Regions from separate parts of the Comamonas sp. CMM02 genome, predicted to be linked through region 3. Evidence: predicted binding sites of a transcription regulator. Region 3 holds the regulator's gene; each other region holds the start of a gene.
What was found. The regulator FNR, encoded in region 3, switches genes on or off when oxygen is low (the NO sensors DNR and NnrR bind a similar motif). The targets are predictions, from matches to a motif close to TTGATNNNNATCAA.
Positions count from the first base shown of each region.

Region 1: the regulator FNR is predicted to act here: its motif matches at 3,706-3,719, upstream of napE (periplasmic nitrate reductase, NapE protein).
Region 2: the regulator FNR is predicted to act here: its motif matches at 2,835-2,848, upstream of IB213_RS00980 (PHA/PHB synthase family protein).
Region 4: the regulator FNR is predicted to act here: its motif matches at 1,680-1,693, upstream of azu (azurin).

Region 1 covers NZ_JACUZW010000003.1:117,471-123,321, reverse strand. The annotation lists gene IB213_RS10075 (nitrate reductase cytochrome c-type subunit) at 1-483, opposite strand, end outside; gene napA (periplasmic nitrate reductase subunit alpha) at 501-2,993, opposite strand; gene IB213_RS10065 (chaperone NapD) at 2,990-3,262, opposite strand; gene napE (periplasmic nitrate reductase, NapE protein) at 3,277-3,435, opposite strand; gene IB213_RS10055 (NnrS family protein) at 3,801-5,033, shown strand; gene IB213_RS10050 (Rrf2 family transcriptional regulator) at 5,052-5,489, shown strand; tRNA gene IB213_RS10045 (tRNA-Pro) at 5,803-5,851, opposite strand, start outside.
Region 2 covers NZ_JACUZW010000001.1:206,744-212,594, forward strand. The annotation lists gene IB213_RS00970 (3-hydroxybutyryl-CoA dehydrogenase) at 167-1,015, opposite strand; gene IB213_RS00975 (GMC family oxidoreductase) at 1,123-2,772, shown strand; gene IB213_RS00980 (PHA/PHB synthase family protein) at 2,937-4,727, shown strand; gene fabI (enoyl-ACP reductase FabI) at 4,836-5,612, shown strand; gene IB213_RS00990 (bifunctional enoyl-CoA hydratase/phosphate acetyltransferase) at 5,691-5,851, shown strand, end outside.
Region 3 covers NZ_JACUZW010000005.1:98,701-104,551, forward strand. The annotation lists cobalamin riboswitch at 38-279, opposite strand; gene IB213_RS15740 (DUF904 domain-containing protein) at 465-677, shown strand; gene IB213_RS15745 (cell division protein ZapA) at 674-1,201, shown strand; gene IB213_RS15750 (sulfite exporter TauE/SafE family protein) at 1,426-2,139, opposite strand; gene hemN (oxygen-independent coproporphyrinogen III oxidase) at 2,145-3,524, opposite strand; gene fnr (fumarate/nitrate reduction transcriptional regulator Fnr) at 3,761-4,486, shown strand; gene IB213_RS15765 (hypothetical protein) at 4,597-4,848, opposite strand; gene IB213_RS15770 (FixH family protein) at 5,035-5,322, opposite strand; gene ccoG (cytochrome c oxidase accessory protein CcoG) at 5,393-5,851, opposite strand, start outside.
Region 4 covers NZ_JACUZW010000002.1:547,968-553,818, forward strand. The annotation lists gene IB213_RS07700 (hypothetical protein) at 1-324, opposite strand, end outside; gene IB213_RS07705 (nuclear transport factor 2 family protein) at 468-854, opposite strand; gene azu (azurin) at 1,055-1,510, opposite strand; gene IB213_RS07715 (plasmid pRiA4b ORF-3 family protein) at 1,838-2,458, opposite strand; gene IB213_RS07720 (tripartite tricarboxylate transporter substrate binding protein) at 2,689-3,660, opposite strand; gene IB213_RS07725 (CDP-6-deoxy-delta-3,4-glucoseen reductase) at 3,884-4,921, opposite strand; gene IB213_RS07730 (SDR family oxidoreductase) at 5,046-5,851, shown strand, end outside.

The DNA.
Region 1 (5,851 bases), on a different contig from region 3:
TTTTTTTGAAGAGTTCGCGGGGTTTTTCAACGCATTCAGGATCACGCTATCCACATCCTGAAATGTGTTCCCTACCAGGGGCTTCACATTATCTTGGCCGACATGACACTGCACGCAGAAGTAGCGACGCGTGGAAATCTGCCCCAGCGTATTGCCATCACGATCTTGGTAGTGTGTGATCGACACCGGAATCGCCTGTGAAATTTCCGCCTTGGAGCGGGAATGGCAATCCATGCATTTGTTGAAATTCTTATCGATTTGGTAGCCATCGATCCTGTGCGGAATCACAGGCGGTTGCTGCGGATAGTTGCGTGTACGACGCACATCATCATTGATGGCATTGCCAAGCACAGGAGGCTTAGGCGCTTCCAGCAAGGGGGTTGTGCCCCGCATTTTGTCGTACAAAGGCTCTGCCGAGACTGTGAAAGATGCAGCACCGACGCAAAGCATCAATGCAATACCCAGTTTTTGTATTAGCTTCATGGTGGGCCTCTCTGCTTTTAGACCTTGGTCAGTTTCACTGCGCACTTTTTGAAGTCGGTTTGCAGGGAAATTGGGTCAGTGGCATCCAGCGTGACCTTGTTGATCAATTGACTCGCATCAAACCACGGCACATAGACCAGACCACGTGGTGGCTTGTTGCGACCACGCGTCTCCACGCGCGAGCGAATAAAGCCACGGCGAGAAGCAATCTCAACTTCACTGCCTCGACGCATGCCAAGCTCCTTGGCGTCTTCTGGGTGCATGTAGCACAGCGCATGAGGCATTGCGCGATGCAACTCAGGAACACGGCGCGTCATCGACCCTGAGTGCCAGTGCTCCAGCACCCGGCCAGTGGACAGCCAGAATGGGAAATCCTTATCTGGAGCCTCTGCGGCAGGCTCATAGGGCAGGCCAAAGATGATGGCTTTCCCGTCGCTATGGCCATAGAAATCAAAACCGCTCCCGGCCTTGACGTATGGATCCGCCCCTTCTCGATAGCGCCATTTGGTTTCTTTTCCGTTCACTACAGGCCAGCGCATGCCACGGACCTGGTGATAAACATCGAATGGCGCCAGATCGTGCCCATGCCCACGGCCAAACGTTGCGTATTCTTCAAACAGTCCTTTTTGCGGATAGAAGCCAAAGAATTCTGCCTCGTGATTTTTATAGCCTTCTTCTATATCTGTAACTGGAAATTTATCAACCTGACCATTACGGTACAGCACATCAAACATGGTCTTGCCGCGGTATTGCGGGGCCTTAGCCAGCAACTCCTCTGGCCATACCTCTTCAATTTTGAAGCGCTTGGAAAACTCCATCAGCTGCCACAGGTCAGAACGTGCTTCACCGGGTGCCGGCACCAGCTGGTGCCAAAAATGCGTGCGGCGCTCTGCATTGCCATACGCACCTTCTTTCTCCACCCACATTGCAGTGGGCAAAATCAAATCCGCCGCTACAGCTGTCACCGTGGGATAGGCATCAGAGACCACAATAAAGTTATCTGGATTGCGATAACCGGGGTAGCCCTCTTCCACCATATTGGCCGACGCCTGCATATTGTTGGTCACCATGACCCAGTACGCATTGAGCTTGCTGTCTTTGAGCATGCGGTGCTGTTGCACTGCATGGTAGCCAGGCTTGTCGGGAATAGTGCCCTCTGGCAGCTTCCATATCTGCTCAGCAATTTTTCGGTGCTTGGGATTGGTCACCACCATATCCGCAGGCAAACGATGCGAAAACGTTCCTACTTCTCGCGCCGTTCCGCATGCCGATGGCTGGCCTGTCAGCGAAAACGGACTGTTGCCAGGCGTCGCAATTTTCCCCGTCAACAAGTGAACGTTGTAGACCATATTGTTGGCCCAGACACCACGTGTGTGCTGGTTAAACCCCATGGTCCAGAACGACACAACCTTGCGTTTGGGATCGGCGTACAACTCCGCCAGTTCCTTGAGCCGATTGGCCGGGACTCCCGTCAGCTTGGCGGTGTAGTCCAGGGTGTAGGTTGAGACGAACTTGGCGAACTCGTCAAAACTCATGTCCTGAGAGCCACCCGGATCTGCTGCATTTTTGGCAGCCTTTTGCAAAGGGTGCTCCGGCCGCAGCCCATATCCAATGTCGGTATTTCCACGGCGGAAATTACAGTGCTTGGACACAAACTCCTGATTGACACGCCCGGTTGTAATGATGTGATTGGCAATGTAGTTCAGTATGGCCAAATCCGTCTGAGGCTTGAAGGTCAGTTCAATATCAGCCAGTTCATACGAACGATGCTCAAAAGTTGAAAGAACAGCCACCTTCACATGCGATGCACTCAAGCGTCGGTCCGTGACGCGAGTCCACAGCACCGGGTGCATCTCAGCCATGTTTGAGCCCCAAAGCACAAAGGTGTCGGTAGCTTCAATGTCGTCATAGCACCCCATGGGTTCATCCATGCCAAACGTGCGCATGAACCCCGCGACGGCAGAGGCCATACAGTGGCGCGCATTGGGGTCAATGTTATTGGTACGGAAACCCGCCTTGAAAAGTTTGGACGCAGCGTAGCCTTCCCACACCGTCCATTGTCCCGAGCCAAACATGCCGACACCGGAAGGCCCCTTTTCCTTGAGCACTTTTTTGAACTTATCGGCCATCACATCAAAGGCGGTATCCCAGCTGACATGCTGGAATTCACCATCCTTGGCGTACTTGCCGTTCTTCATCCGCAGCAATGGCTGCTTGAGCCGGTCCTCGCCATACATGATCTTGGAAAGAAAGTAGCCTTTAACGCAATTGAGCCCGCGGTTCACCTCCGCCAGGGCGTCTCCTTGTGTAGCCACTACACGATCATCTTTTACGGCGACCATCACTCCACAGCCTGTTCCACAAAAACGGCAGGGAGCCTTCGACCATTTCATGGAGCCATTCGCACCGACTCCTGCTTCTTGCGATGCAGCATAAATAGGAATACCAGCTACAGCGCCTGCTGCGGCTGCGGCTGACTGTCGAACAAAATCGCGACGGGTACTGGTCATGAAGTGACTCCCTCGTTGAGTGAATGCAGGGGTTCGGTGTGCTGATACACCAAGGAAACATTAATTACGCCGGCAATCTGTCGAATCAACGCCACTTGATCCATGATGAACGCCGCGCTGGGGCCTTCTAAAGTAATCACCAGCTTCCCATTGGGATGGGTTCCATGCACGTGTGCCGCTTCAACTGCAACCATGGCTTGCGCCACCTGTTCTACTGTTGCTGGGAGCACATGGATCACCAGACTGGCGATGTGAAGTTCCTCATTCATAGAGCCACCTCTTTTTATGCGTGTGGCGGCCCAGCGAACATTTGGTAAAACCAAACAATGAAGCCATACGCTGCAATAAGCAGTCCAGCAAGCACTGGCGCCATCACCACCGTCAGAAACGCAAAACTGCGCAACTCTTCAGATGCTGAATCGTGAGAATTTTTATTAGGCATAGCTACCTTTCTTGGTGATTTCTCACCACTTTCATCTGAGCTTCAAAAAGTTGAGACAAGTTGCCTCAACCCTGCACTGCCGACGTTTATTTATTCAATTACTCTACGCGTAGATCAGAACGCGGCTTTTGTTTGATGTCAAATCGATATTCAAATGATCGCAAAACACTCAAGTACTAGAAAATTTCTAAAAAACACCTGCAAGTACTTGATAAAAAAAGAATTTCATTGGATTTGAAAAATAAAAAGGCAATCAGCCGCGCAAACAGGTTGATATAAATCAAATCGAAGTCACTTGGCGACCAAAAAATCATGGAAATATCTATTCTGTATAGATGTTCAGTTATTTCGGTTTATTCTGAAAAATGTCGCCACTCATGCAAATTCAAGAGCCCGCAGGTGCCAGAAAAAAGAGCTCTCCCTCTTGGACTGCTTTTCTGGAGTTGGGCTTCAGGCCTCTTTACTTGGCTGCATGCGCTTGGGCTGTCATCGCGATTGGGCTGTGGGTTTTCTTGCCAAGTCTGATCTCAGCCCCAATTGCCACGGTTTACTGGCATGCACATGAAATGCTGTGGGGGTTTGTTGGCACTGTGGCCATTGGATTTCTTCTCACAGCAACCAACAACTGGACGGGAATCAACCCCCTTCACGGGCGCGCACTGGGCGGCTTATTATTTTTGTGGATCATTGCCCGAGTTTCGCTGCTGCTGCCCTACCAAGCATCACTGCTGATTGCCCTCATAGCCAACTTGCTGTTTTACACCGCCGCCGCCTTGGCCGTGGCGCGCTGCGTTTTTCAAAAAAGAAATCCTCAGAACTATGGATTTGCGCTGCTCATGCTGGTCATGGGCGCAAGCAGTGCAGCTTATTTATGGCAGTTTCATCAAGGCACCGACCACTCTTCGGTCGTGCAGCAGTACGCAACCGGCATGCTGTGCATGGCGAGCATTACGACGCTTCTAGCGCGGCGCGTTATCCCCTTCTTTGCCAGCCGCGCAGTTGAAGGTCTGGATATCAATCGCCACACCCTCACGGGTCAATGGCAGACAGCATTCAGTGCCTTAGCCATCGTGTGCTGGATCTTCAAGTGGCCCCTAGGCGCTGGACTCTTTCTGAGCGGTGCTGCAGCGATTGCACTGTGGCATCTGTTTGCCTGGCACCCCTGGGCTGTGCGCAAGCATCCATTGCTATGGATTCTTTACGCTGGCTATGCTGGCCTAGCAATCGGCTTGCTGAGTACTGCGGCATATTGTTTTGGCTGGATTGCTACTTTTGCCATCCCCATTCATGCATTGGCTGTGATGGGTTTCTCGACTTTGATCATGGGCATGATCACTCGAACGTCTTTGGGACACCTGGGTCTTGCCTTGCGCGCAAATCGGCATATTGTGTACTGCTATGCAATGGTGCTGGGGGCCGCCGTCTTGCGTTTAGCGGCATTCATCGATCACCGCTTGACGACCCCACTCATTCATACGAGTGCGTTACTGTGGATGCTGGCTTTTGCCCTCTACATCTACCACTTCTTTCCTCTTCTGATCAGACCACGGGTTGATGCACCTTCCGGCAAGCCTGTTGTCGTCAAACGCACCCCTTAGTGCTCTTGCAACGACATCATGCGCCTTACCGCTCTTACCGATTACGCGCTTCGCGTGTTGCTTTTTGCAGGTTTACACCAAGACCGACTCTGCACACTCAGCGAAATCGCACAAAGCTATGCCATTTCGCACTCGCACTTGATGAAAGTCTCACAACTGCTGGCACAGAACGGATGGATCACTACTGCGCGCGGCAAAAATGGAGGGCTGCGCCTGAGCAGGCACCCATCAGAAATTAACTTGGGGCAAGTCATACGCAGCATTGAGCCGGACTTTGCACTTGTTGAATGCCTGGGCGCCAACAACCAATGCCAGTTGAATGGAAGCTGTGCACTCACTTGCATCCTGCAAGGTGCGCTCAGAGCTTTCTGGCAGCACCTGGACTGCTATACGCTGGCCGATGCGATCTCCAATGGCGCCTGGACAAACCTGACACAGCTGCAGCCAGCAAAATGAGGCAGGCTCATGCAGCAGATCAACAGCACTTGCGATGGCCGCAGCTTGCTGAGAAAAAATGAGCGCTGGCATAAATGCCCCCATCTACCTGAATCGTGGCCTCAGACAAAAAGAAGCTGCAAGCATTGCTTCAGACGGCAGTCTGCACAAATGCCAAAGGCACCATGGCTCGCAAAAACTCAGGCTTGGCAGCCAATGCTTACTTGTCTGCAGACTGATTGAATGGACCAGCAAGACAGCAATTGGAGTGAGCCACCACCTTCAGAAACGAAAAAAGGGTCTAGCACTTTTCAATGCTAGACCCTTGATATCGTGGTCGGAGCGGCGGGATTCGAACTCGCGACCCTCTGCTCCCAAAGCAG
Region 2 (5,851 bases), on a different contig from region 3:
GGGTGTGAAAACACGGGTACCCCGCGTTGCAGGCGACCAATCTAAGGGCATATGCCGCCAAGACGCGTAGGCCGGCATGCCAAAGAAAATGCGCCCAGCAATCAGGGATTGCTGGGCGCATGGGGAAATATGCATGGCCCCTGTGATCAGGGGCTGCAGCGGGGGGTTAGTACGTGTACACGCCTTGTCCCGTTTTTCGGCCCAGACGGCCAGCGGCCACCATTTCGCGCAGCAAGTAGCAAGGGCGATATTTGCTGTCGCCAAACTCCTCCAGGTACACCTCCATCACGGCCAGGCAAACGTCCAGGCCAATCATGTCAGCCAGCGCCAGAGGGCCAATGGGCTGGTTGCAGCCCAGTTTCATGCCAGCGTCGATGTCTTGCGCGGTGGCGGTGCCTTCAGACAGCACATAGAAGGCTTCATTGATCATGGGCACCAGGATGCGGTTGACCACAAAGCCGGGGGCGTTCTTGACGGTAATAGGGCTCTTGCCCAGCTTTTCAGACAGTGCCTTGACCGTATCGTGTGTGGCATCGCTGGTTTGCAGGCCGCGAATAATTTCAACCAGCGCCATCATGGGCACAGGGTTGAAAAAGTGCATGCCGATGAACTTGTCAGCGCGCTGGGTGACCGCGCCCAGCTTGGTGATGGAGATCGAGGAGGTGTTGGTTGCGATCAATACTTCAGCGGGCAAGACCGTGTCCAGCTGCTTGAGAATTTTGACCTTCAGGTCGTAGTTTTCAGTGGCCGCCTCAATCACCAGCTGGGCTGCTTGGAGGTCATCGTAGTTGGTGGAGGTTTTGATCAGCGACAAGGCTTTTTCTTTGTCGCTGACAGTCATTTTTTCTTTTTTGATCAAGCGGTCCAGACTGCCTGCAATGGTGGCCAGGCCCTTTTGTACGGCAGCCTCGGAAATATCCACCATCACCACAGCCACGCCAGACACAGCACAAGCCTGCGCAATGCCATTGCCCATGGTGCCCGCACCCACGATGCCTACGGTTTGAATGCTCACGATCTCATCTCCCTGGTTAATTCATGATTGGTATACGGGGAAGATGGTATCCAAATTCTCTGACAGGTCACGTAACGTAGGTGCCTTCTACATGGGGAGCGGTCAGCATGGATGAAACATTTGACTTTGTCATCGTTGGTGCAGGCTCTGCAGGCAGTGTTCTGGCGGGACGATTGAGTGCATGCGGGCAGTACCAGGTCTGTGTACTGGAGGCTGGAGGCTCTGATGACATCAGCCTGGTGCAATGCCCGGCAGGCATCGCCGGTATCGCCAAGAGCCATCGCTTGAACTGGTCCATGCAGACAGTACCGCAGCCGGGCTTGAATGGTCGCAGAGGGTTTCAGCCTCGGGGCAAGGTGCTGGGGGGGAGCAGCTCGGTCAATGCCATGATTTACCTGCGGGGCCAGCCGCAAGACTTTGACTGGTGGGCAGCCCAAGGTAACCCCGGGTGGTCTTGGCAGGATGTCAAACCTTGGTTTTTAAAAGCGCAGAACAATGAGCGCGCAGCAGATGCCTTTCATGCCAAGGGTGGTCCCTTGAATGTGGCTGATTTGCAGCAACCCAACCCATTGAGCATGGATTTCATCGAGGCGGGCGTTCAGGCTGGGCATGTACACAACACGGACTTCAACGGACACAGCCAGGAAGGGATTGGTCTCTATCAGGTGACACAAAAGGGCGGAGAGCGTTGCAGTGCAGCCAAGGCTTATCTCACGCCCTATCTGCATCGCAGCAATTTGCATGTGCGCACGGGGGCGCAAGTGCTGCGAATTTTGTTGGCACAGACGGATGAAGGCTGTCGTGCCACTGGTGTGGAATATGTGCGTGGCGGTGTGCGCCGGACAGTGCATGCGCGCCGTGAAGTACTGCTCAGCGCCGGGGCCTTGCTTTCACCGCAAATCTTGATGGTTTCGGGCATCGGTCCAGCGGACCATTTGCGGGACACCGGTGTGCCTTTGCTGCATGAACTGCCGGGTGTGGGTAGCCATCTGCACGACCATCTGGACGCCGTCTTGGTTGCAGATGCACCAGCTCTCACGCAGTCGTTTGGCTTGTCTGCGCCTGGGCTGATGCATATCGCCCGTGGTGCCTGGGAGTGGCACCGCAAGCGCACAGGTATGTTGACGACCAATTTTGCAGAGGCGGGTGCTTTCCTGCGCAGTCACCCAGATTTGGCGCAGCCTGATTTGCAGTTGCATTTTGTCGTTGCTAAGTTGCTGGACCATGGTCGAAAAACAGTGTGGGGGCATGGTTTTTCATGTCACGTCTGTGTGTTGCAGCCCCAAAGCCGCGGGAAGGTGCGCTTGCGCAGCTCCAATCCGTTGGCCCTGCCTGATATTGACCCCAATTTCTTGGGGCATGCCGCTGATCTGCAGCGCACAGTACAGGGCGTGCAGATGGTGCGCCGCATCCTGGCGCAACCAGCGCTGGCGCGGCATAACGCCAAAGAGCTGGCAGCCTCTGCCGCTGCACAAACACCTGAGCAAATCGCGCAATGGGTCAAGCAAACTGCGGACACCATCTACCACCCTGTAGGGACTTGCCGTATGGGGCCTGGCCCCATGGATGTGGTGGACAGCCGGCTGCGCGTACACGGTGTGCAGGGCCTGCGTGTGGTGGATGCGTCGATCTTCCCGCGCATCACTAGCGGCAACACCAACGCCCCCACGATCATGGTGGCTGAAAAGGCGGCCCATATGGTGCTGGAAGCCACACAGCAAGCAGTATCTCAAGCAGGTAGCGCAGTGCTGGCCTGAGACGCAAGCCAGGGGGGCTGAGGAAGATAGTCAAGGTTTCACACCCTCCTTTATGAGAAGGCTTGATCCGCATCAAGCCGCAAGGCTTCGTATTTGATGGAAGGCATGGTTTTCCCGAGAATGATGTTGGCTGCTACAAGTTGTAACCCCGTTTTGAGGTGAATGTGACTACCGAAAATACCCCGACATGCACGCAAGGTGCAGACATGCAGGCAGAAGCTGCTCAGGCGCTTGATGACCGTGTCCGTGCCGCATTAAGTGCAACCACCATGGGCTTGTCGCCTGTGGCATTGGGCTTGGCCAGCGCAGACTGGCTGATGCACCTGGCAACGTCGCCCGGCAAGCAAATGACTCTGGCGCAACGTGCCATGCAGTTATCGCAGCAGGCAGCGCAAGCCAGTTTGCAGCCGGTCGGGGAGAGCGATGCGCGGTTCAAAGATGCCGCCTGGCAGCAGTGGCCCTACAACGCACTCAAAGAAGGCTTCAAAGCCAGTGATAGCTGGTGGCATGAAGCCGCGCAGGTGGAGGGCATGACGCGTCACCACCGGCAATTGATCGATTTTTTTGCGCGCCAGTGGATGGATGCGTTGTCCCCCTCGAACTGGGCGGCCACAAATCCGGAAGTGCTGGCGAAAGCCAAAGAGACAGGCGGAGAGAGCCTGCGCAAGGGGCTGCAGCTGTACATGCAGGACCAGCAAGCCGCGCAAAAAGCCAAGGCAGAAACTGCAGCCAAGGATTTAGAACCGCTGGAGTATGCGGTAGGCAAAGACGTTGCCTGCACTCCGGGCAAGGTGGTATTTCGCAACCACCTGATCGAGCTGATCCAGTACAGCCCTGGTACCGATAAGGTGCTGCCAGAGCCTGTACTGATCGTGCCGTCTTGCATCATGAAGTACTACATTTTGGATCTGTCTCCGCACAATTCCATGGTTAAGTACTTGGTCGGCCAGGGGCACACGGTTTTCATTGTTTCTTGGCGCAATCCAGATGCTTCGGACCGTGACCTGAAGATGCAGGACTATCTCAGTACCGGGGTGCTGCAAGCCATGGCGGCTGTTAAAAAATTCACAGGCGCAGCCAGCATTCACACGATGGGATATTGCCTGGGCGGCACTTTCCTTGCGATTGCTGCAGCCGCATTGGGTCGTGTCAAGCGCAAGAAAACGCTGACTGCCAAAGAACAGGCGCTGATCCCCGCAGACATGCCCAGCCTGAGCTCGGTCATGCTGCTGGCAGCGCAGACGGACTTTTCAGAGCCGGGTGAGCTGGGCGTTTTCATCGACGAAGAGCAATTGGCAAACCTGCGCCAAAGCATGAATGAGCGTGGGTATTTGTCCGGCAAGCAAATGGGCGGCTCTTTCCAGTTTCTGGCATCCAAGGACCTGGTGTGGTCGCGCAATACACGCCGTTATCTCATGGGCGAAGACGATGCCAGCTTCGATTTGATGAGCTGGAACGCTGACCAAACCCGTTTGCCTGCACGCATGCACAACGAGTACCTGACATCAATGTTCCTCAATAACGCCCTGGCATCCGGCCAATATCGGTTTGCGGGTGCGACGGTGGCGCTGATGGATATTGATGCTCCGATGATGGTCGTGGGTACGACGCGTGATCACGTATCCCCCTGGAAATCGGTGTACAAAATTCACCTGCAGACCGATACCCATGTCACCTTCGTCTTGGCAGCAGGGGGACATAACGCCGGCATTGTCTCTGAGCCAGGGCGCCCGCGCCGTAGCTATCAGATTGCCAGCGTTGAAGAAGGCCACGGCTGGGTGGATCCGGATGACTGGGTCGCACAGACGCCTGTGGTGCAGGGCTCGTGGTGGGAGGCGATGGACCAGTGGATCAAGCAGCGCTCTGGCACACCTGTCAAAGCCAAGCCTATTAAAGCTGAGCATGTGCTGGCTGATGCCCCGGGCGAATACGTCATGGTGCGCTACGCAGATTAAGCACTGGCCGCAGCCATTCAACGCACATTCGTGCGTTGCCAATCAGTCATTTATTCACAGCACCGTGGGCGGTGCTGTGCACAGAAAAAACAATGAGGGAGCAGATGTATGAGTAAAGCAGCAGCGTTCAGCTTGGCTGGGAAAAAAGGTTTGATACTGGGTGTGGCCAATGAGCGATCCATTGCTTGGGGATGCACCGAGCTGGCACGTGCACAGGGTGCAGACGTTGTGGTTTCTTGTCTGAATGAAAAAGCCCGCAAGTGGGTGGAGCCATTGACAGCACCTATTGGTGCAGAACTCATGAATTGCAACGTTGAGGAGCCCGGTGAGCTGGAAGCTTTGGTGCAGCATGCGGTGCAAAAGTTTGGCAAGCTGGACTTTGTCATTCACTCGATTGCATGGGCTCCTTTGGATGACCTGCACGGCGATGTGGTGGACAGCTCACGTGAAGGTTTTGCACGGGCGGTGAGTGTGTCGTGCCATTCTTTTGCGGAACTGGCCAAACTGTGCGCGCCGCATATGCCCGATGGTGGCAGCATGCTCTCGATGAGCTATCTGGGCTCGGGCGAGGCAGTGCCCAACTATGGATTGATGGGCCCCGTGAAGGCAGCGCTGGAGTCCATGGTGCGCTACATGGCCATGGAGTTGGGTCCTCGAAATATTCGAGTGCATGCGGTCTCGCCAGGCCCGATCTTGACGCGCGCAGCCTCGGGTATTGCAGACTTTGATGGTCTGATGGCAACGGCCCAGGCGAAGGCGCCGCTGCAGCGTTTGGTGACGTTGGAAGAAATTGCACAGCTCAGTGCCTTCCTGTGCTCAGACGCTGCCTCTGGCATGTCGGGGCAAACCATTTATGTCGATGGTGGTGTGCACGCCGTAGATTGATTGCCCTTTCTTTCGATCATCAATTTACACACAACACGCTAGCAAGGCTGGCAAGTTTGACGGAATCAGGAGAGCAGTATGAATACCCAGGCACCTGCCATCGAATGGATGGAAAACGTAACGTACGACGAGCTGCAAGTTGGTCACAGTGCGCGCTTGCTACGGACCGTAACGTTGGAAGACATTCAGGCCTTTGCAGCGGTTTCTGGTGACATCAATCCCGCGCACTTGAATGCCGA
Region 3 (5,851 bases):
CTCCCCGCCAGCAATGGGTAATACCATGTCCATCAAAAATAGACACACCTGTGTTGGCCGGTATCCGGGCTGGTTCATCAACGCCATCGCCTTCCCAAATGCTTGTTCAAGGCATTCAGTGGCTTAAATGATGGGTGAGCGTATGACTAACGCTAAGAACTCACCGTTGCGGGGGCAGCGCAGGCTAGGTGGCACTGAAGGCCAGCACCATCACCCTGCTTCCCGTTGAACTGCAAACTTGTGAACCAAGTTGCGAGCACCAACATTTGAGACGTCGATTCTAACGGGGCAGACAAGACCAGGCACCAAGCATGTGTGCGTGTGAACAACATTGGCACCTGACTTAGCAGCGCAAAACAGCGGCTCAATTGACAGCTTGAAACAAGCTCAGGTAGCTATATCTTGCCATCTGCCATAAATTTGCAATTCACGCCAAAGTGGCAGTCCTACAATTAGAGCAATCCATGACGACACCATCTATTCTTGAGCCCATTGCTGAGCGCGTAGAGCTGCTATTGAAAAAGTATGAAGCGCTGCAACACGCCAATCACTTGCTCAACCAAGAGATTGAAGCTTTGCATAAAGAGCGAGATTCGCTTCGGTCGCGCCTAAAGGCAGCGCGCGCACGCGTGGGTGACTTGATTGAACGTCTGCCTGCCAATCAGGAGACCCCGTGAGCCAGCTAGAAATTCAGATCCTGCACCAAGACTACCTGCTCACCTGCCCTGACGGCCACGAGTCACAGTTGATGGAGGCAGTGGAACGCGTAGACCAGCAGTTCCAACAAATGCGCGACAGCAGCAAACTGCGCTCGCGCGAGCGTGTGGGCGTTTTGCTGGCCGTGAACTTGGCCTATGAAAATCTGGAACTGCGCCATCAGCTTCAGGCTCTCCAGCAACAGCTGGCAACCCTGCAAGGCACGATGCCAAGCAATGATTTAGAAATTGATGCGCAGCGCTTGACCAGCCTGGAATTACAGGCCGCCCACGATCTCACAGTAGCAGATCAGTTGTTGCAACGTTTGAACCAGGTGCTGGACAGTGAAACCGCCAGCACAACGTCTGCAAATTTGGATGAAACAGCGAATCCTGAGTCGCAGAATGTGGCATCTGCACCCCGTGCTGATCTGGAAACGGTTAGTGCCAACTTAGACAACGACATGCACATGGACTTGGTGCAGCCTGCATCAAAAAGTCTGTAAAATCGATCCTGTCTGCAAACCGCCGGGCTTTATATTGCCTTGAACCAATGCTCATTGAGCACGGGCTTGATACATTGCCTAGCAAGCGTGATCGTCTCGCGTTAGACGAACCCAACGCTGGGCTGCTCTCGCCCACCTGAACCCCCGGTTCAGGTTGAGGGCTCGGTGGCTTTGCAGACACCTTTCACTGCTTTTCAGCAAACTCTCGCTGAGTGACAGCCCATCTAGCGGCACCACACTGATGGCTTATAAATCAAGTCCATCCACAGCGCCCACAAAGAAACAGCAACCAGCATAAACCCCGCTGCACGCACGCCCCAGCCAGAGCGCAAGAGGCTCAATCGCCCACTCAGCCAGCGCCATGCATAAGGCGCAGCAATCAACCACAGCGCCCCGCCACAAGCAAAAGCTACCATGCTGGCCGCTCCCGTCAGCGCGGTGCCACTGAGAGCTGCCACCAAAATAGCGGAATAAAGCAGGCCACAGGGCAGCAGTGTCCAAGCCATGCCCGCAAAAAGGACACCCCCGCGCATCGACAGGAGCGGTTGAACGGTTTTCCACATCGCCCTGCCCGCGCGTTCCAGCCAGACAGGCTGCTGCCCCTGAAACAGCATCAGCAGGCCCCACGCCAAAATAGCCAGATGCATCAGCACCCACACTGGATGCAAAGCAGACGTTCGATCAGACAGCCATGCAATCTGCTCCATGGCCAATGCAGCAATCGCACCCAGCAGGCCATAGCCTACGAGGCGTCCACTATGAAATTGAAAGGCACTCCAGTTGAATGCCGCTGGATGGCTCTGCTGCATGCTGTGCATTTGCACGGCTTTGTGATGCCCGTGTATGACTGCATGGCAAGGGGCAGCGCACATTGCAAGACAATGAGGTCCTCCAACAAGCCCCATGAAAAATGCAGTCCAGACCAGTGAAAATTCCATAAGGATCAGATGATCCGCGAGAACCTTGCGCGGGTGCGGTCTGCTTGCAAATAACGGTCAAACACCAGGGCAACTCCGCGAACAAAGAACCAGCCTTTGGCTGTTACCTTGATACAGTCGTCCACGATCTCAACCAGACCCTCTTCTTGCTGAGAGGCCAGAGCTTCAATCTCTGTCGCAAAGTACTTTTTAAAATCGATCAGCCAAGCGCTGTTAATGGATTCATAGAGTACTTCGCCTTGACACATGATGGTCATGATTACGGCCCGGCGAATGGTGTCGTCTCGCGTTAACGCCAAACCTCGAACAACGGGCAGACGATCTTGATCGAGCAAGTCGTAATACTCTTCCAAGGTCTTCGCATTCTGGCTGTAAGTGGCCCCAACACGACCAATTGCAGACACACCCAGCGCGATCAAATCACAATCCGGTTGCGTGCTATAGCCCTGGAAGTTACGGTGCAGGCGTCCTTGCCGTTTAGCAATCGCCAGCGCATCTTCAGGCAAGGCGAAGTGATCCATCCCCACATACACATAGCCTGCAGCGATGAAGCTCTCGATGGAAGAAGACAGCATGCTTACTTTGTCGGGCGCAGAAGGAAGGTCTTCTTGCAAGATACGGCGCTGCGGCTTGAAACGCTCGGGCAAATGTGCATAGGCATACAGGGCAATACGATCTGGGCGCAACGCCGCAACCTGCTTTAATGTGCGGGCAAATGACTCTGCATTCTGCTTGGGTAAGCCGTAAATCAAATCGACATTGATCGACTCAAAGCCCAGCTCACGAGATGCTGCCACCAGATCAAACACCTGCTCTGCAGGCTGTTCACGGTGCACCGCTTTTTGCACCTCAGGATCAAAATCCTGAACACCAAAGCTCAGGCGGTTAAACCCGATCTCTTTGAGCACCGCCAAGCGCTCACGCGTCACCGTCCTTGGATCTACCTCAATCGAATATTCGCCAGCGGGATCAAAGTCAAAACGCTGACCCAGCATGCGCCACAGCTCGCGCAACTCTTCATCCGTAAGGAAAGTGGGCGTACCCCCACCGACGTGAAACTGGCTGACAACTTGCCCACGGCCACAGTGCTGCAGGTGCAAATCCACCTCGCGCTCCAAATAGCGCATGTAGGTGACAGCACGCTCATGGTGTTTGGTAATAATCTTGTTGCAGGCGCAGTAGTAGCACAGGGACTCACAAAAAGGAATGTGCACGTAGAGCGACATTGGCTGCTTTGCCGCAGCGGTCACTTTGCGCTGCTTCAACGCCAAGATATAGTCATCATCACCAAATGCCTCCACAAACCTGTCAGCAGTGGGGTAAGAGGTGTAGCGTGGACCAGGCACGTCATAGCGTCGCAAGAGTTCGGGGGTGACTACAGTCATGAATCTTTTTTCCTTGTTGCCCCTACTTTGCAACAATAAGCCACGTTTATCCTTGACTTGAATCAAGGGGGCGATGTAAAAGCAATGCCACAATTTGATTCATATCATTCGTAAAACCAATGCCACACTTTGATTCAAATCATTCATGGCTGCGCTCTTCACTCTGATAGTTCCGTTTCTATTTTTTTTAACATCTAGCCTACGTCTTACTCATAGACATATGGGCTTTTGAGTACATGACTCCACCATCCATCAAAGTAACCTGTTCCAACTGCAATCTGCGCGAACTCTGCATGCCCGTGGGCCTGAGCGAGCAGCAGTTGCAGCGCATTGATGACATTGTGGCAACGCGCCGCAAAGTCAAACGTGGAGCAACGCTGTTTCGCAACGGAGAAGCCTTCACGTCGCTGTATGCCATTCGTACGGGGTTTTTCAAAACTTGCGTGGCAACCGAAGATGGCCGGGATCAGGTGACGGGCTTTCAAATGGCAGGCGAGATCATCGGCCTGGATGGCATCGTCAATGATCACCACACTTGCGATGCCGTCGCACTAGAAGATGCGGAAGTTTGCGTCATGCCGTTTGATGGGCTGGAGGAAATTTCGCGCGAAGTGACTGCCCTGCAAACCCATGTGCACAAAGTGATGAGCCGGGAAATTGTGCGCGAGCACGGCGTCATGCTCCTGCTTGGCAGCATGCGTGCTGAAGAACGCTTGGCAGCATTTATTTTGAACTTGGTACAGCGCCTTCACGCTCGGGGTTTTTCCTCGTCAGAGCTGGTGCTGCGCATGACACGCGAGGAAATCGGCAGCTACCTGGGCCTCAAGCTGGAGACAGTGAGCCGCACCTTCTCCAAGTTTGTGGAAGAAGGCATGGTCGAAGTCAAGCAACGCCACGTCCGCATTCTGGACACGGCTGCATTGCAACGTCTGGTGAACAGCCAGCACGAAAGCAATAAATAAGAAATTGCAGGCTGGTTCAGCCAGCCCAAAAGCCTCCCACGCTATCGCTTTGGGAGGCTTTTTTTATGGCTGCCCTACCTGACATCGATAGAAAACATCGAGGACCTCCCTCAGGATATGGAAGGTTCTCCGTTGACCTTCGCTGCGGGTATGGACAGCAGCATTGTCAAATAGCCCGCCACTGAAAATACTGCCCAGAAAATAAAGAAGGCAATCGTATAGACAGCGCTGCGTGATAACTCAACACTTTGCCCCCACCACGACATATCCATAGGATCAAACACAGAAAAAACCAGCATTTCCATCACACCTGCTGCCAAAAAAGCAGGCCAGGCAATCCACATCCAGCGTTGTGCCAACATATGTCTTCCTTTGTGGTTTGGTTTAACGCTTTTATTGTGCACACCGTATTTTCAATATCAGCGTGGGACAAATACCAAATAAAAAAGATAGCTGCTTGCGCTTATTAACAAAGGATTTCAAAGTCATTAATACCTGAATCCCTTGCAACATAAGCGCAAGCAGCTATCTTTACCAGTAAATTTAAATTATTTAGGCGTTAAATCAGGCAAATCCGCATCCGGTGTTACTGCGTGATTGCGCACCGCATTGGCTGGCGCATAGCTCTTGTCCTGGTTGCGTAACTGTTCGTTGATGTTCACACCCTTTTGGTAGTAATCCGCATCGACAATTGGATCAGCACCACGCGCAGCGATCACCGCCGTCAAAATACCAGCCACCACCACAATCGCCGGTCCAGACAAGACCAGCCACACGTGGCCATATTTCCACCATGGGCCAGATCGTGTTTCCAGTTTTTTTACGTTCTGAGACATGCCAAACTTTCTTTCATCTTTAGACATGGTGTGCAGAGCTTGCGCCCTGCTCACCGCAAATAACACTTTCTTAGCGGGGCACCAAGAAAACAGACTTTTCTCGTACGTGACCTTTTCCACTTTGCGCAGAAATCTCGAACTCAATTCGATGCGAGCCTGAATCTGCAGTTCCATACGGAATTTGCACCCGTACAGCAACGCCACGCGTCTGCGCCGAATCCACAGCCACCTCGCGCCCCTCTACCAGCTCAATGCCTTCAAGGCCATCCACAGTCACCGTATAGGTTTGCGCTTCTTCCGTGGCATTCATGACTTGCAGACGGTATACGTTCTCCAGCTTCCCGCCCGCCGCAATACGCGCCAGCGATGCACGATCTCGGATCACATCGACTTTCAATGGCTCTCGCACCGCCATGCTAAACACCATTGCCGCGGACAGTCCCAGCAAGATGGCTGCATAAATCAACACCCTGGGGCGTGCAATCCGTCTCCAGATCTGGGAGCCTGGCCAACCTTTGCTGACTGCATT
Region 4 (5,851 bases), on a different contig from region 3:
TACGCACACGCCGTTGTCCAGACTGGCGCGGACAACAAAGCCTTCATCCATGGCAATCAACTGCGCACTTTCTACGTGAAAGCCTTGCGTGGATTGTTCACTTTGGAACGAGAAATAACCGCGCAAAGGCAGCTCGGCAGCGCATTCCATATCGATGCCTGCGTGCTGCTCATTGAGCCATTGGCGTGCCGATTGCAAGGTGGCCGCAACCTGCAGGCACTCGGCTGGCACATCGATATGGGCGGTGCGTGTGATCTCGTCACCACTCAGAGCATGGAATTCGCCGATGGTGAAAAACGAGGTTGCAATGCTTTGCTGAGTCATGGTCTGGAGCGTTTTTGAGTGCTATGAAAAAGAGGGCATTGTGCGCTGTGCTGAAAAGACTTTAAGCAGACATGGCCAGTAATTTTTACTCCCAAACAAGCAAGCCCAGCATGGCTGGGCTTGGGGGTATCAAAAGAGGCCGCTTATTGCGGTTGTGCGTGAAATGCTTTGTTTGCTATCTTCCAGCCCTGTTCTGTTTTGAGCAGCACAAAATAGTCTGTGAAGGTGACGCTGCCATGGACCAGCGTAACTTTTGCCATGGCCGAGGTGCCGGTGATGTCCAGCCAGTCAATGCTGCGGCGGCGCGTGGACTCGTCGGGTGCGGGTGTATTGGTAAAACGCAGGCAGTAAAAGTCCAGATCCCAGGACGTCAGAGGACCTTCGCGCACGCTTTCCAGGCGGGCAGTGGGCAGGAAGGCAGCGCGCATGTGCTCTGCGTTGTCTTCTGCATGGCCGCGCATGTACATCTCCAGAGGCTGGCGAACGGCGCCTTCTTCGGGGTGTGGGGTCTGGTGTGCTGTGTGGTCCATGCGCTGGCTCCTCGGTGTGTTGTTGGGTGATCGCTGCCGCATGCTAGCGGTGAGCTGTCGAGAGATTGCATGTGCGCAGGTCACAGGTGTTTATCGAACACAGAAGTCTTGGAGCCAGGCAGGCAACAAAAAAGCCCCGGGGCGCAATGCCCGGGGCTTTTTGAAGAGATGCCGGCGCATGCACCGGCGGTCAGCGTGGATTAAGCGCCCAGCTTCAGCGCACCCTTCATGATGAAGGAGTGACCAGGGAAAGAGCAAAAGTAGGTGTAGTCAGTGCCAGCCTTGAGCTTGGCCACATCTATCACAACCTGGGTCGATTCACCACCACCAATGACCTTGGTGTGTGCGATGACGCGGGTGTCGCCAGCCTTGACATAGTCAGCAGCTGCGCCTGCCTTCATGCCATCTGCAGCAGCTGCGGTGGCGTCAGCTGCGGTGGTCAGTACCAGGTTGTGGCCCATCGAGGACTTGGGCATCTTGCCCACGTGCTTGAGGGTAACGGTGTAGTTCTTGCAGGACTTGGGCACTTCAATGTTCTTCACACTGAATTGCATTTGGTCATTACCTTCAACGGTAATAGCGCAGTCAGCAGCCATAGCTGGAGCAGCAATGCCACCAGCAGCCAGCAGGGCGAGCGTCATCAGAGTTTTTTTCATAGCGCAAATCCTTACGAAACAAATCGTTGTGAAGAGAGAGTTGCTCGGCAGTCACGAACCTTAGAACGGGTCTAACTGTCCAGTTGGCCGATATTGTGATCCTGAACTTTCAGACTTTTGTGAAATTCAAACTTTCTCCGAGCTAACGGAGAGCATTTTGTATTCAGGCATGACGCGGATCAATAAAACATGTGCAATTGCGCTGGATAACCGTTTGAAATGATTGAAAAAAGAGCAGATGGCGCTTTGTTTTTGGCACCTTTGAAGTCATTGACCTTCGAAAGCCTTTAACCGCCTGCGCTAGCTGCTCTTTATTTTGAAAAGTCTCTATAGAAATGCGGTTTCTGGCTTAACTGCTGCCGATGTGCTTGGCCGCAGTAACTGCAAGGCGTGAATGCGGGCTTGTGCTGCTGGCAGATCAAAAAGCTTGGCATCGAAATCAGTTGGATGCAGGCGCAATGCTGCATGGTGGCCCGGGTGCTGTTTGTCTTGAATAGCCTGCACAAAATCTGTAAATGCGGACATGCCGCCGCTCCAGTTTTCTGGTGGACATGCGTTGCGCCCGCCCAGGCAAATGGGCAGGCTGTGCAAGGCTTCAGGGCTGCCAATGGGGGTGCAGGCCTCCAGTTTGATGCGCAGTTGCCAGCCTGCGTTCAAGTCATACAGGTAGCGCACTGCCAGGGCCTGGCCTTGCAGCAGCTGGCTCAGGGTGTAGCGGCGTGCATCCATGGTGGGGTCTTCGGGCAAGTCGGCATTGGGCTGGCCGTAGCGCTGTCCCGCAATTTCAAAAGCGTAGCCGTGGCGGTTTTGCCAGCCCATGGCTGCCTGAATGGTGCGATGCAATTGGGCAAGGCTGGTGCTGTCTGCCACGACTAGGCGGCGCCAGATGGCGGGCTTGCTTTCGCTCAACTGGATGTGAAGCTGGTAGCTGCAGCGGATTTTGGGCATGGTGGTCTCCTCCCGGGGTCAATCACAAACCTGCGTCAAGCGCAGTTATCTCAATGCATGGCCACTTGTTTGTAGCGCAGCTGTTCTTTGCACGTAGCGGCTGCGGGTAAGTACTGACTGTCTGTGTGCAGGGGATTGGCGGGCAGCCTGAAAGCGACGGCGATTTGTGCTTGCACATGAAAAAGGCACCCGAAGGTGCCTTTTAAAACAGCATGCGGCATGCCGTGATATCAATCAACGCTGGCGCCTGAGGCCTTGACCACAGGGCCGTATTTGTTGCGTTCTGCAGCCATGAATGCCTGGAACTCTTTGGGCGTAGTGGGCACGGGTTCGGCCATCAAAGAGGCAAAACGTTTTTGCGTTTCGGGGTCCTTGAGGGCGTCAGTGAATGCCTTGTTGAGTTTTTCCAGTACATCGGCAGGTGTGCCCGCTGGTGCGACCAGGCCCCACCATGTATCAATGGCAAAGCCCTTGATGTTCTTGGACAGTGGAGGCACGCCGGGCAGCAGCTTGCTTTCGTCGGGCGTGGTGACGGCCAGAGCCTTGAGCTTGCCCGATTGAATGTTGCTGGATGCAGCAGCCAGGTTGTCGATGTTGAAATCAACCTCACCGGCCAGCAGCGCCAGCTGGGCTGGGCTTGCACCGCGGTAAGGGATATGTACGGCTGTAAAGCCCAGACCCTGCTGCAGCATTTCACCAGCCAGATGACCCGCACTGCCATTGCCGCCGCTGCCATAGCTGAGCTTGCCGGGGTGGGCCTTGCCGTAGGCAACCAGGTCTGCGACCGAGTTGATGTTCAGCTCTTTGGCCTTTTGCGTATTGAGCACCAGCACGTTGGGGACGCGCACCATCTGTGTGATGGACGCAAAGTCCTTATCAGCATCGAAAGGCAGCTTCTTGTACAGCCATGGATTGACGGCGTGGGTGGCTACAGCGGCCAGTCCGATGGTCTTGCCATCTGGAGCCGCCTTGGCAATGGCATCTACTCCAATGTTGCCGCCCGCTCCGGGCTTGTTCTCCACAATCACGGTGCCCAGGCTATCGCGCACGCGCTCAGCCAGTATGCGGGATGTGACATCCAGCGGGCCGCCAGGTGCATAAGGCACGATCAGGCGGATGGGCTGCTCAGCAGCTTGAGCCAAGGGAGATGCCAGTGCCACGGCACAGACAACGGAGGACAGCAAGATGTTTCGACGGTTCATGGCAAGTATTGTGCAAGATTCGTCTGGATGGACTTGGGTATGCGCTGAGTTCGAGGTATTTGCAGCGTGATTCGCTTTTTTCGTTGAAGAATGCGGCGTGTCTGTTGCGAGTGCGCATTTTTTGTGCGTGGTACACCCAAGAGATTTTTTTGTCCAGTACAGGGCTTTGTAAGCAGCCGTAAAAAAGGCCGCGCAAGGCGGCCTTGTGCGGGCAGTGCCGCGTTTACTTGTCTGCTGCGCTGGTGAATGCGTCGGCAAAGAACGCTTCTTCTGGCAGAGCGCGCTGGCTGGTGTAGCTGGTACGGGCCGAATCCACCATGACGGGAGCGCCGCAGGCGTAGACCTCATGGCCCGATAGATCAGCAAAGTCATCCAGCACCGCCTGGTGCACATAGCCACTGCGGCCTGTCCAGTTGTCGGTGGGCTGAGCATCTGACACGACAGGCACGTAGCGCAGATTGGGCATGAGCGCAGCCAGTTGCTTGACCCATGCATCCTGGTACAGATCTTCTGGACGGCGACCGCCCCAGTACAGGCTGACAGAACGGGTAATGCCCTTGTGCTGCATGTGTGTCAGCAAACCCTGGATGGGGGCAAAGCCGGTGCCAGAGGCCAGGAACACCATGGGCTTGTCGGAGTCTTCGCGCAGGAAGAAGCTGCCAAAAGGGCCCTCAGTGCGCAAAATTTCCTTTTCCTTCATCGCACCGAACACATGGTCGGTGAACACCCCGCCGGGCATGTGGCGGATGTGCAGTTCAATACCGGGAGCCGTTTCCTGCACATGGGGCGCTGTGGCGATGGAGTAGGCGCGGCGTGTTCCGTCGCGCAAGATAAATTCAATGTACTGGCCCGCAAAATACTGGAACACGGTGTTGGCGGGCAATTGCAGCTGAACGCGCATGACGTCGTGCGAGAGCTTTTCGAAAGCGGCCACGCGCACTGGCATTTTTTTGATGGGGAAAGCGTGGGCGTCGGTGACTTGGCGCGACTCCAGCACCACATCGGTGTGTGCTGTTGCGCGGCAGGTCAAAATAAAGCCAGCCTCCAGCTCAGCGGGTGTCAAAGCCTTGTCTGAGTGGCTCTCGTGCGTGACTTCTCCGCTGAGTTTCTTGCATTTGCATGAGCCGCAGGCTCCGTCTTTGCAGCCGTAGGGCAGGCCAACGCCGGCAGTGATGGCTGCAGCCAAAATGGTCTCGCTGCTGCTGGCGGAAAACTGGCGACCACTGGGTTCAACGGTGATCTGGAATGCGGGGGCGGTCATCTTCTAGCTATCCTTGGCGGTTTCTCAATGTGCGCTGACCTGCAGGGCAGGCGTGGCGCAGCACAGGCAATGGGCTGCACAAAGTGGCCCGTTGCACAACAGTATTCAATGGGGATACCCGATTTTGCCTTCAATCCAAATCCCGCGCGGTGCTTTGCCAGCAAGGTTTCGCCGAACGCGTGTGCTCATCATTGGCTGTGGGGATGTGGGCCAGCGTATTGCACAGGCGCTGCAGCCGGTGGCGGCGCAGAAGCGCCAGCATGGCCCCAAGGTGCTGGCGTTGACGTCGTCGCCCGAGAAAGCAGCGGCGTTGCGCCAGCTGGGCATAACGCCGCTGGTCGGGAATCTGGATGATCTGCCCAGCCTGCGCCGTTTGCGCGGGCTGGCGGATCGCGTCATTCACATGGCACCTCCGCCGGGGCAGGGGGCCTTTGATACGCGCAGTGCGCATGTGGTACGTGTACTGCGCCAGGGGCGCTTGCCCAAGGCGCTGGTATATGGCTCTACCACGGGTGTTTACGGCAATTGCGACGGGGCATGGGTGGATGAAACGCGCACGCTGAACCCCACAACCGATCGTGCACGCCGGCGTGTCGATGCCGAGCAGCGCTTGCTGCACTTTGGCCAGCACAGTGGTCTGCGGGTGCAGGTGCTGCGTATTCCCGGTATTTACGCGCCCGACCGGGAGGGGGGCACGCCCCGCGGGCGATTGCTCAAAGGCTTGCCAGTCTTGAATGCACAAGACGATGTGTATACCAACCACATTCACGCTGATGATCTGGCGCGCATTGCCATTGCCGCCATGTGGCGTGGCAAACCGCAACGGGTCTATCACGCCAGTGATGACACGCAGATGCGCATGGGCGAGTATTTCGATCTGGCTGCCGACCTGTATGGCATGCCCCGACCACCGCGTGTGACGCGGGATGC